Regions from separate parts of the Faecalibacterium wellingii genome, predicted to be linked through region 1. Evidence: predicted binding sites of a transcription regulator. Region 1 holds the regulator's gene; the other holds the start of a gene.

What was found. The regulator HrcA, encoded in region 1, represses chaperone genes, less so after heat shock. The targets are predictions, from matches to a motif close to TGTTAGCACTCNNNNNNNNNGAGTGCTAACA.
Region 2: MTP37_RS06790 (co-chaperone GroES) is a predicted target of HrcA. The motif match lies at 2,685-2,715, and genes of this name have one in related genera.

Annotation. Positions count from the first base shown of each region.
Region 1 covers NZ_CP094473.1:225,775-232,088, forward strand. Annotated here, with positions in the region: gene MTP37_RS01070 (NifB/NifX family molybdenum-iron cluster-binding protein) at 431-841, opposite strand; gene MTP37_RS01075 (GNAT family N-acetyltransferase) at 863-1,108, opposite strand; gene MTP37_RS01080 (BaiN/RdsA family NAD(P)/FAD-dependent oxidoreductase) at 1,148-2,404, opposite strand; gene MTP37_RS01085 (stage V sporulation T C-terminal domain-containing protein) at 2,630-3,172, shown strand; gene hrcA (heat-inducible transcriptional repressor HrcA) at 3,561-4,634, shown strand; gene MTP37_RS01095 (nucleotide exchange factor GrpE) at 4,631-5,260, shown strand; gene dnaK (molecular chaperone DnaK) at 5,362-6,314, shown strand, end outside.
Region 2 covers NZ_CP094473.1:1,406,617-1,412,930, reverse strand. Annotated here, with positions in the region: gene MTP37_RS06800 (hypothetical protein) at 1-174, opposite strand, end outside; gene groL (chaperonin GroEL) at 629-2,269, opposite strand; gene MTP37_RS06790 (co-chaperone GroES) at 2,321-2,608, opposite strand; gene MTP37_RS06785 (diacylglycerol/lipid kinase family protein) at 2,941-3,930, opposite strand; gene MTP37_RS06780 (ATP-dependent Clp protease ATP-binding subunit) at 4,054-6,314, opposite strand, start outside.

The DNA.
Region 1 (6,314 bases):
GGGGCTTTCATTGCTGCGCTCGCAAACGCGAATCTTTCCATACTTTTTTCAGGCGAACAGCAGGCGGGTGAACTCACGCCGCTGGTCGGGGTTCATCTGCCGGACAACCTTCAGCATCCCTTCCGGGGTGATCTGGATGCCGTCCGGCAGATTTTCTTTTACCGGCACAGGAAAAAGCTGTCTTGAGCATATGTGGGTCGCTGATATGGAGTTTGCCGTTGCTCCTGAGATCGTGGATAGCAGCCCTCCGAAATCACCGTTTTCTCTGCACAGAAAACAGGATCACGCTTCTGATTGAAATATTACTTGATTTGAAACCGAATGTTAATTTCTGCGAGAAAATGAGCCGTGTATTTCAAACAAAAAACCGCCTACATCACAAACGATGCAGGCGGTTTTCTCGGGGGAGTAAAACGGAAATCAAAAAGTGTTAGTGACAATTTCCGGTACAACCACCCTTGTCCTCATGGCAGGAATGAGAGCCGCAGGTGTGCCCCTCCTCATGGCTGTGATGGTCGCAGTGGGCATTTGGATCAAAAACAAGATTTCCTGCAAGGTAATCCGCAACAACGCTGTCAGCTGCGCCAGAAATGCCGCCAAACAGCTGAATCCCGGCCTGTGCAAGAGCGTTCTGCGCACCGGCACCAATACCGCCGCAGAGAACGACATTTACACCGTTCTGAACAAGGAAGCCCACCAATGCACCATGGCCTTGACCATTGGAAGAAACGATCTCACTGCTCAGAATTTTGCCGTTTTCTGTATCGTAGATTTTGAACAGTGCGGAGTGGCCAAAGTGCTGGAACACCTGACCGTTTTCGTAAGGAACTGCGATTTTCATAGCTGAATCTCCTTTTGCTTTTTAGCGTTTATCAGAATAATTGCAAATTTGGATGGCCGCACCATGCTCCATCCGCTGAAAGCCGTGCTTTTCATAGATCGGGACATTCTTTTCGTCCTCTGGCGTCCCCTCGATATATAGGTAGTTCTTATATTTTTCTTTGATACGTTCCAGCATCTCTCCGGCAATGCCTTTCCCCTGATAATCAGGATGTACCAGCACATAGTGAATTGTTTTGTTACTTGGTGGTGAACGGAACGGCAGCAATATGCGGCGGTGCTGCTCATCATTTCTGCTCCCGGACGGCTATTTTTTCCGCTGCCGCTGAACACGGCGGGCGGCGTCCCGCCCGGCTGCGATCCCGCTGCCGAAGGCCCAGTGCAGATTGAAGCCGCCACAGCTGCCGGCGCAGTCCAGCGTTTCGCCCACAAAATACAGGCCCGGACAGCCCTGAAACTGAAAATGCGCATCCACTTCCCGCAGCGAGAGCCCGCCGCCAGTCACCTGCGCCTGCTTCCAGCCGCAGGGGGTCAGGCCCTCAAAGCGCCAGTGTTTGGCGGTGTGGGCCAGTTTTTGCCACTGCCCGGCGGTGAGAACGGCGGGAGCGTTGCCGTCCCTCAGCCCGGCGGCAGACCACACAGCGCAGCCCAGCTTCCGGTTCAGCAGACCCAGCCAGAACCCGGCAGGGCTGTCCCCTGCCGTCTGGGCGGCATGAGAACGGAACAGGGCGGTCAGCGCTGCTTCGTCCAGCGCCGGAAAAAGATCCAGCTCCACCGCAGGAGCCTTTGGACTGCGGCCCGGTGCCAGCAGGCCGGACAGCTGCATGATGCAGATGCCGGAAAGGCCATAGTCGGTGAACTGCACCTCGCCGGTCTCTGCGGCCAGCACACGGCTTCCGTCCAACAGGGAGGCCGCGGCCTTGGCGCGGATGCCGGCCAGAGTCTTGTTGGGCTTTGCGCACTGCAGAGCGGTCAGGCAGGGGTACAGCGGCTCCGTTCTGCCGCCGCACTGGGCGGCGAACCGGGTGCCGAAGCCGTCGGTGCCGAACTGCGGCCCGGCGGCACCGCCCATGGCGCAGATGACGGCATCCGCACGCAGGATCTCGGTGCTGCCCTCTGCCGTCTCGAACTGCACAGCGTAGCCGCTGCGGCTCTGGCTCAGGGTGCGCACGGTGCAGCCGGTGCGCAGCTGCACATGGTGCTGCGCAAGGTGGTGCTCCAGCAGGGCCAGCACGTCCGCTGCCTGATTGGAATAGGGATAGATGCGCCCCGCTTCGTCGGTGCGGGTATAGAGCCCCAGAGCGCGGAACCAGCCCAGCGGGTCGGCTGCGTTCACAGCGTCCAGCAGCGGGAGCAGCGCCGCCGGGTCGGCTGTGAAATACCGCTCCGGCGCGATGCCGGTGTTGTCCAGATTGCAGCGGCCGTTGCCGGTGGCCAGCAGCTTTTTGCCCGGCCTTGGGCTGCGTTCCAGCACGACCACCTGCGCGCGGGGTGCACTTTGTGCGGCGGCCAGCCCGGCGGCCAGCCCGGCGGCACCGCCGCCAAGAATGAGGATGTTCGGCATCCTGACACCTGCCTTTCTCAGCAGAATTTCAGAAGCTGTCCTCATAAGCAGGGTGCTGTGCTTATGAAAACGGCTTTTTGTATCATTGTAGCAGAACCCTGCCGGAAACGCAACGAAGGGGCAGCATTCGGCGCAGGTCTTTTTGCGCGGGGCAGCAGGTATAAATTGCCCGGGCTGACAGATACTAGAGGTGCAGGCATTTTCAAGGAAACGGAGGAGCCAACAATGAAAGCAACAGGTATCGTGCGCCGCATCGACGAGCTGGGACGGGTGGTGATCCCTAAAGAGATCCGACGCACCCAGCGCATCCGCCGCGGCGACCCGCTGGAGATCTTCACGACAGGCGACGGCGAGGTGATCTTTAAAAAGTATTCCCCCATTGGCGAAATGAACGCAGTGGCGGCCCAGTACACCGAGGTGCTGAGCAAAAGCTTTGCGCTTACCACCTTTGTAGCAGACCGGGACCGCATCCTCACGGTGAGCGGGAGCGGCCGGCGGGAGCTGGCCGACCGCAGCATCAGCCAGCCGCTGGAAAAGCTGATGGATGGCCGCAGGCTGTACCAGTGCGAGGGCGTTGCGGAAAAATGCATCCTGCCCTGCGAGGGCTCGCCCCGGGTGGTGCTGTGCGCCGCACCCATCATTGCGTCGGGCGATGTGATCGGCGTGGTGGGGCTGCTGACCGAAGACCGCACCGCTGTGCCGGATGCCGCCCAGCTCAAGGCGGTGAATGTGGCGGCAGCGTTTCTGGCCAGACAGATGGAAGAGTAAGGCGGGACGATTTTGAATGCGCGCCGCGCTGCTTTGCGCATATTCAGCGGAAAAATTATTTATAATAGAGCAATGCCGGGCGGTCTGCAGACCGCCCGGCATTGCGTTTTCACGGGTGGGGTCGTGGCGGCAAACGGCATTTGCAGTGCTGCTTTCTGCAAAAGCGCGGCGCAGCGGGAAGCGGGCTTGCCCCCTCAGACGCTTTGGCAAAACCGGAAAGCCTGACGTACTGCCAAGGTCACATCCCTTTTTATGACAGAATTATGAATCTTTGATAACATTTTTCCAAGGGGCTTGACAGCACCGGAAAATTGGCTATAATGGTCTTAGCACTCAGGAACAAGGAGTGCTAAACAAACAAAGCGAACGCAAAAAGGAGGCAGGCGCTATGACGATGGATGCACGCAAGCAGCGAGTCTTGCAGGCGATCGTGGCGCTGTATGGTCTCGAAGGCGAGCCCGTTGGCAGCAGCGTGCTGGCAAACTACTTTGACATGGCAGTTTCCAGCGCAACGCTCCGCAATGAAATGGCGGCGCTGACAAAGCTGGGCCTGCTGGAGCAGCCCCACACCAGCGCGGGCCGTGTGCCCAGTGCCAAGGGCTACCGCTACTACCTTGATAATCTGCTGACCGACGATCAGCCGCTGGACCGCGTGAGTCGCGCCCGTGTGGATGCGGTGTTCGCAAGCCTCGACCACGAGCCGGAAAAGCTGGCGCAGGGCGCAGCCCGGGCGCTGGCCGCCATCAGCGGCTGCACCGCCGCCATCAGCACCCCGTGTGCAGAGGATCTGTGCATTGCCCACTATGAAGTCGTTCAGGTGGGCCGCAGCGCAGCCGCTGTGCTGGCCGTGACAACTGCCGGTTACGTCCGCACCCGTGTGGCGCGGGTACGCACCGGCCTCTCCCGCGAGAATGCGGCGGCTCTTGCCGCATTGCTGAACCGAAACCTCACCTTTGTGGCGCCGGTGGATCTTTCGCCCCGGCTGCTGGCAGAGCTGTGCAGCCAGATCGACCCGGAGCTGGTGCCTGTCATCAGCGCGGCGGCGGCTATCCTGCAGGATTCCGTCAAGCCTCACGTATTTCTGGGCGGTGAGCAGTATCTGCTGGACTGGCCTCAGCTGGACGGCAAGGTGGGCGACATCCTTACCCTGCTGAACGACGAAGAGCAGGCCGCTGCCCTGATCGCTCCCCCGACAGACCGCAGCGAGAGCGTGCTGCTGGGCGAGGATCTGGAACCGCAGATCCCGGGCCTGTGCATCGTGAGTGACCGGTATCTGGTGGGCGGAGGCCTGTGGGGCTCCATCGCACTGATCGGCCCCACCCGGATGCCCTTCCAGAAACTGATGCCGCTGCTGCATTACTTTGCAGACCAGCTGGGCGAGGGCATGAGCGGCAAACGAAAAGACACCCCACAGGCTGCCGTACCCCGGCGGACTGTGATCTATAAGGAGGATCTGGAATGAGCGAAGAAGCAAAAAAGACGGCTCCGGCTCAGGAAGCGGAGCAGCCCGAAACGGCTCCCGAGGAGAAGGCCCAGCAGGCAGCACCCGAACAGGAGCCTGCTGCTGAAGCTGCCGACCCGAAGGATGACAAGAAGAAGGATGGCGGCTGGTTCAACAAGAAGGCCCGCGAGCTGGAAGCCGTAAAGGCAAAGCTGGACGCGGCCGAAGCCAACGCTGCACAGGCCAAAGACCAGCTGCTGCGCATGGCTGCCGAGTACGAGAACTACCGCAAGCGCTCCACCCGCGAAGCCGACCAGAAGTTCAACGATGGCATTTCCTTTGCGGTGAACCAGATCATTCCCATTCTGGATACGCTGGAGATGGCGGCCAACGCCCCCACCACCGACGAGAACTACAAAAAGGGCGTGACTATGACGCTGGACAAAGCTGCCAAGGCGCTGGACGTCCTCCATGTGGAGGAGATCGAAGCGCTGGGCAAGCCCTTTGACCCCAACTTCATGAACGCGGTGCAGCAGATCCCCGCCCCGGACGGACAGGAGAGCGGCACCGTCATCACGGTCTACCAGAAGGGCTACAGGCTGGGCGATAAGATCGTCCGCCATGCGACCGTTGTGGTGGCCGAGTAACAATGCAGAAACCCGCAAGGGTTTTGAATATAACATCCGCTTAGCAACATTTGAGCATCACATAAACAATACGATTTGTTCTTTCGAGAGGAGTTTTCATTATGAGTAAGATCATTGGTATCGACCTTGGTACTACCAACAGCTGCGTGGCTGTCATGGAGGGCGGCGAGCCCGTTGTTATCGCAAACTCTGAGGGTGCACGCACCACCCCGTCTGTGGTCGGCTTTACCAAGACCGGCGATCGTCTGGTGGGTCAGGTCGCAAAGCGTCAGGCCATCACCAACCCCGAGAACACCGTCGCTTCCATCAAGCGTTTCATGGGCACCGATCACAAGGTGACCCTGAACGGCAAGGAGTACACTCCCCAGCAGGTCAGCGCTATGATCCTGCAGAAGCTGAAGGCTGACGCCGAGGCTTATCTGGGCGAGTCCGTCACCGAGGCCGTCATTACCGTTCCTGCCTACTTCAACGACAGCCAGCGTCAGGCCACCAAGGACGCAGGCACCATTGCGGGCCTGAACGTCAAGCGTATCATCAACGAGCCCACTGCCGCTTCTCTGGCATACGGCATCGATAAGGAAGAGGACCAGAAGATCATGGTCTACGACCTGGGCGGCGGCACCTTCGATGTGTCCATCATCGAGATGGGCGACGGCGTTACCGAGGTTCTGGCCACCAACGGTGATACCCATCTGGGCGGCGATGACTTCGATGAGCGCGTCATCAACTGGATGGCAGACGCATTCCAGACCGAGAACGGTATCGACCTGCGCAAGGACAAGATGGCCGCTCAGCGCCTGAAGGAAGCTGCCGAGAAGGCAAAGATCGAGCTGTCCAGCGCAATGAGCAGCCAGATCAACCTGCCCTTCATCACTGCCGACGCTACCGGCCCGAAGCACTTGGATATGACCCTGACCCGCGCAAAGTTCAATGAGCTGACCGCTGATCTGGTGGATCGCACCATGGGCCCCGTCCGCAAGGCTCTGCAGGATGCAGGCCTGCGTCCCTCTGACCTGAAGAAGGTCCTGATGGTCGGTGGTTCCACCCGTATCCC
Region 2 (6,314 bases), 1.2 Mb from region 1:
TAATAGTCCAAGTGATACACCAGACGCATATGTAAGAATGTCGCCTGCCGACCATTTGGCTTCTAGCCAGCTAACCGGTGCTTTTATTGAAAAAAGGATATGAATAAGTACTGCAAATATAACACTTATTACCATCCACAACCCAAAGCTATTTTGTTTAAGTCTCTTCACCATCTTGTCCTTTCCTATATAAAAGTATTTCAAGAGCATTTATGCAACCCCCCTCTTATGCTTGCATAGCATGATACTGCTCGTCAATTTCCTTCATGTTGTAGTCCATCAGGCCGGGAATCCCCATTTCGCCGCCGCATTCGTTGCAGAAGTCCCTCTGATTTTCCATGGCGGCACGCTCCCTTCCGGTTTTACGTTCTTTTTTATTATTGTATCCCTACCTTTGTTTTTCGTCAACAATAAAGCCGCTGATAGTCTGCCGCTCGCAGAATCCATCAGTGGGTTTCATGAGTCTTCAAATCCCCTAGACACAAAAATCGGCACCCGCTTTTCAGCGAGTGCCGATTTTGTTACCCTATAGTGCGCTTTGATTTTTGGCGTAAGTGGCGTAAGTTTGGCGTAAATCCGCTTTTGCGTGCTCCAAAAATCAAGGATTCATGCGGTTTTTAGGCAGTTATTAGTACATGCCGCCCATGCCGCCCATATCACCGGCAGGTGCTGCGGGTGCCGGAGGTTCCGGCAGATCTGCAACCAGGCTCTCGGTGGTCAGGACCATTTCTGCAACAGATGCTGCATTTTCCAGAGCAGAACGAGTGACCTTGGTGGGGTCAACGATACCGGCAGCGATCATATCGTCCACAAAGACCTCATTCTGCGCATCGAAGCCGTAGTTAGGCTTATTGGCAGAAATAATCTTGTCGATGATGACACTGCCTTCCAGACCGGCATTCTTAGCGATCTGGCGCAGAGGAGCTTCCAGAGCCTTCAGGACGATCTTGGCACCGGTGCGCTCGTCGCCTTCCAGCGTGTCGCACAGCTCACGCACAGCGGGAATCGCATTGATGGGAGCAGTACCGCCGCCGGCAACGACGCCTTCCTGAACAGCAGCCTTGGTTGCGTTCAAAGCATCCTCAATGCGCAGCTTCTTGTCCTTCATCTCAACTTCGGTGGCAGCACCGACCTTGATGACGGCTACGCCGCCAGCCAGCTTTGCCAGACGCTCCTGCAGCTTCTCACGGTCGAAATCGCTGGTAGCGACCTCAATCTGGCTGCGGATCTGAGAAATACGGGCTGCGATCGCATCCTTGTCACCTGCGCCGCCCACGATAGTGGTGTTCTCCTTGGTGACCTTGACCTGACGTGCATGGCCCAGCATCTGGACGGTAGCGTCCTTCAGCTCATAGCCCAGATCGGAGGAGACTACGGTGCCGCCAGTCAGAATGGCGATATCCTGCAGCATTTCCTTGCGGCGGTCGCCAAAGCCGGGAGCCTTGACAGCGGCCACGTTCAGGGTGCCGCGCAGGCGGTTGACGATCAGGGTGGACAAAGCCTCGCCCTCGATATCCTCAGCCACGATCAGCAGCTTCATACCATTCTGCATGACCTGCTCCAGCAGGGGAACCAGATCCTGAATCACGCTGATCTTCTTATCGGTGATCAGGATGGCGGCGTTGTCCAGAACAGCCTCCATCTTATCGGTATCGGTGACCATATACGGGGTCAGATAGCCGCGGTCAAACTGCATGCCTTCCACGATCTCGTTGTAGGTCTCAGCAGTGGTCTTGTTCTCCTCGATGGTGATGACGCCGTCAGAGGTAACTTTTTCCATTGCCTCAGCGATCAGGCGGCCGATCTCGGGATCACCGGCAGAAATGGTGCCGACGCGGGCGATATCGTTGCTGTCCTTCACCTTCTGGCTGTGTGCCTTGATGGTCTCAACAGCCTTGGCAACAGCCTTGCTCATGCCGCGGCGGATATCCATGGGGTTTGCACCGGCGGTGACATTCTTCATGCCCTCGGTAACCATAGCCTGTGCCAGAACGGTTGCAGTGGTGGTGCCGTCGCCTGCTGCATCGTTGGTCTTGGTGGCAACTTCACGCACCAGCTGTGCGCCCATGTTCTCAAACTCGTCCTTCAGCTCGATCTCCTTGGCAATGGTCACGCCATCGTTGGTGATGACCGGTGCGCCAAACTTTTTACCCAGCACCACATTGCGGCCCTTGGGGCCCAGGGTGATCTTAACGGTATTTGCCAGGGTGTCGATACCGGCACACAGTGCCTTGCGGGCGTCCTCGCCCTGCTTGATCTGCTTAGCCATAATCTAATCGCTCCTTTAAAGCTCAATTTCTTAATACAGAGGGGGCTGTGCTCAGTCCTCAACGACTGCCAGGATATCACCCTGACGGACGATGGTGCACTCCTCACCGTCCACCTTGACCTCGGTGCCGGAATACTTGCTGGTGAGGACCTTGTCGCCGACCTTAACGGTCATCTTGACTTCCTTGCCGTCCACAATGCCGCCGGGGCCTACAGCAATGACCTCAGCCACCTGAGGCTTCTCCTTGGCACTGCCGGTCAGGATCAGGCCGCCCTTGGTGGTCTCCTCGACCTCAACAGTCTTGATAACAACACGGTCTGCAAGAGGAATGATCTTCATAGTTCTTGCCCTCCTATAATAAAATATAATTTAAACTTTGCCATGAACCGGAAGCCTCGCGTGCGCCCTTCCGGTTGTTTAGCACTCCTTTTCTCTGAGTGCTAAGAGTATTGTACTCATCTTGACCCGAAAAATCAAGGCTTTTTTTGCAATTCTTTATTAACAATTTGTGACAGCTCGTCCAATCAACGTATCATCAGCAAAACCTGATTCAAAACCTTCCGGATTTCCTTTCTTTTTTCTGCAAAACAAAGGGTCGGAAACCCTGTTTTAAGGCTTCCGACCCTTTGACTGCTCAGGAGATCCTGAAGGCTGAATTTTTTCGCGTCTGGTCAGGTCGCACTCTGTTCGGACCGCTGCGCTGCAAAGCGCTCAAAAGCAGGCTTTGGCAGCAGAATACGGCCAGCCAGCGGCTGTACCTGCACAGTGATCTGCTCCTTGGGCACACACTCACCGTCTGCCGTAGCAACGATAGGCCCGCGGCCATCCACGGCGCGCAGAGAGACCTGCTTTGCCCGCCGGTAGATAAAGTACGGTTCTGCCGCCCTGACCAGCTGACCATTCCGGAAGTGCCCTCCGTTTTTGTACATTCCCAGAAGTTTTGCGATGGTCAAACGGCTCACCTTGCGGATGATATACACATCCAGCCAGCCGTCGTCCGGCTGGGCTTCCGGCGCTGCACGGAAACCACCGCCATAGGTGCGGCCATTGCAGACGGCACACATAAGGCAGTCCACTGTCAGAGTCTCGCCGTCAATGGTGTACTCTACTCTTCGGCCAATATGCCCGCACAGCTGTTCTACGATGGAAAGCGCATAGGCCGCTTCGCCGCCGCACAGCGGGATGCGCCGGAACTTCGGGATGCCGTAGGCGACCTGCGCATCCAGACCGGCAGCGCAGATGGTGGCCGAAAGACCGAGACTGGTCTGCATCAGGTCAATGGCGACCGGCCCGCCTGCAAGCTGGGCGTCCAGATCCAGAAATTCCGCTTTTGTGCCAAAAGTACGCAGGAAATCATTGCCGCTGCCATAGGGCAGGCAGCCCACAGCCGCATTTTCAAACCCATAGACGCCGGTGAGGGCTTCATTGAAGGTGCCATCGCCGCCTGCTGTATAGATGCGGAGCTGCTCCCCTGCCTGCCGGGCCTGTCGGGCTGCGACATTGGCAAGCTCCCGGGCGTGGCCTGCGTGGGCAGTGATCCGAATGGTATATTCTCCCATGGCAAGACCGGCCCGCGCCGCAGCCGCATCGATCTGCCGTGGCAGAGCACGGGTACAGTCTGCCTTGCCGGCAGTGGGGTTCAAAAGAAATAAAGTGCGCATGAACTTCCTCCTGCAATTCTGTTTTTTCAGATACACCCTGATTCTATGATAACAGAAAACCAGCAGGTTGCAAGATGCATTTTTACTTGGCAGGACGGCGGGGAAGCCACTACTGTCCAATTTTTACATGGTTACGGTTTCATCCTCCCGCAGGATGATAGAGCCATCAGACGAGCAGTCCGCTGTCCAGTGCTGGCCGGTACTGGCTGTGCCGGAGGCAATGCGGTCTGCAAGGGCTTGCTCTACTGCCCTGTCCACGGCGCGGCGCAGTTCCCGGGCACCATAGGCTGACCGTGCCTTTGCCGCCAGTGCCCTGCCCACCTGAGGCGTATGGTGCAGCTGATAGCCACTGCCTGCTGCACGCTGTTCCAGCTGGCAGAGCAGTTTTTCCGCAATGGCGCACAGGCTGTCATCTGCCAGCGGACGGAACACGATCATTTCATCCAGACGGCCTGCCAGTTCTGGCCGGAACCACTTTTTCGCTTCCTCAACGGCCTGCGCCGACTGCTTTTCAAATACGGCTTCACTGCCCGCAGCAAAGCCCAGCGGAGCGCTCTGACCTGCCAGAAAGCGCGCGCCAAGGTTGGATGTGAGCAGTACGATGGTGTTGCGGAAATCCGCTTTTCGCCCCATGGCATCGGTGAGCTGCCCATCCTCCAGGATCTGCAGCAGGATGTTCTGGATATCCGGGTGGGCTTTTTCGATCTCATCAAACAGGACCACGCTGTAGGGGCGGCGGCGCACGGCCTCGGTGAGCTGCCCGCCCTCATCATGGCCCAGATAGCCCGGCGGGGCACCCAGCAGCCGGGCAGCGGTGTGCTGCTCCTGATATTCCGACATGTCAAACTTGAGCAGTGCCTTTTCGCTGCCGAACCAGCTGACGGCCAGCGCCCTGGCAAGGGCTGTTTTGCCAACGCCGGTGGGGCCAAGGAACAGCATTGCTCCTATGGGCCTTCCCGGCTCCCCAAGGCCGGTACGGCTGCGGCGGATGGCCCCTGCCACGGCAGCGACTGCGCGGCTCTGCCCGACGATCTCCTCGTTCAGGCGCTGTTCCAGCTTTTCCAGCCGTTCCCGTTCCTGCTCTCCAACGCGCTCTGTGGGCACGCCGCTGGCCTGTGCCACTACATGGGCGATATCATCCGGGGTCAGCACGGGCTGGGGCTGCTTTTCCCGTTCCGCACGGATGCGTGCCGCTGCGCAGGCTTCATCCACAAGGTCGATGGCCTTATCCGGCAGAAAACGCCCCGGCAGATACCGTACCGAGAGTTCCACTGCCGCCTGCAGGGTCTCCTGCGGAAGCTTTACGTTGTGATAGCGTTCGTAGCGCGGGGCCAGACCGCTGAGGATATCGACGGCCTGTGCAGGCGTAGGCTCCTCCACCTGCACCTTGCCGAAACGGCGTTCCAATGCAGCATCCTTCTGGATATGGGTGCGGAATTCCTCGGTGGTAGTGGCACCGATCATCTGCAGCTCTCCGCGTGCCAGCACCGGCTTTAAAATGCTGGCTGCATCAATGGCACCTTCCGCTGCACCGGCACCTACAATGGTATGGAATTCGTCCACGAACAGGATGGCACTGCCGTCCCGGACCAGTTCTTCCAGCAGGTTTTTGAATCGCTCTTCAAAATCGCCGCGGTATTTTGTGCCTGCCACAAGGCTGGCCATATCCAGTGCCAGCAGGCGGCGCCCCTTGAGCGCGCGCGGCACGCGGTCCCCGGCAATGCGCTGGGCAAGGCCCTCTGCCAACGCCGTCTTGCCAACGCCCGGCTCCCCCACCAGACAGGGGTTGTTTTTCTGACGGCGGCATAAGATCTCTACCATGCGGTCCAGCTCCGCCTCCCGGCAGAACACCGGGTCCAGCTCCCGTTCTGCGGCGCGGCGGGTCAGATCACGGCAGTATTTATCACTGGCCCGGCTGCCGCGTGGTGCACCGGCTGCCGCCCGTGTCTGGTACGGCAGAACGAACTGCCCGGACAACTGGCGGCATTCTCTCACAGCCTCTGTGAGCTGCAGCCCCATGGACGCCAGCAGCACGCCTGCCGTGCAGCCATCATCCTCCAGCATCGCGCAGAGCAAGTGTTCCGGTTCAGCACGGTTCAGGTGAGCGTTCTGCGCCCCGATGATAGCATAGTCCATGGTACGCCTGAGATCCGGTGCAAGGTCATGGCGGTCCAGATGCAGAGCCGGGGCGCGGCGGGTCTGAGCCAGTTGACGGCGCACTTCCGGCTCACAGATCTGTTTGCCTGCCAGAAACCGCGCTGCTGCGCCCTGATCCTGCTGCAGGATCGCCAGCAGCAGATGGCTGGTATCTGCCTTTTCGCAGCCCAGGTTCCCGGCAAGCTCCACTGCACTGCGCAGCAATCTGTCCGCCTCGTGCGAAAAGC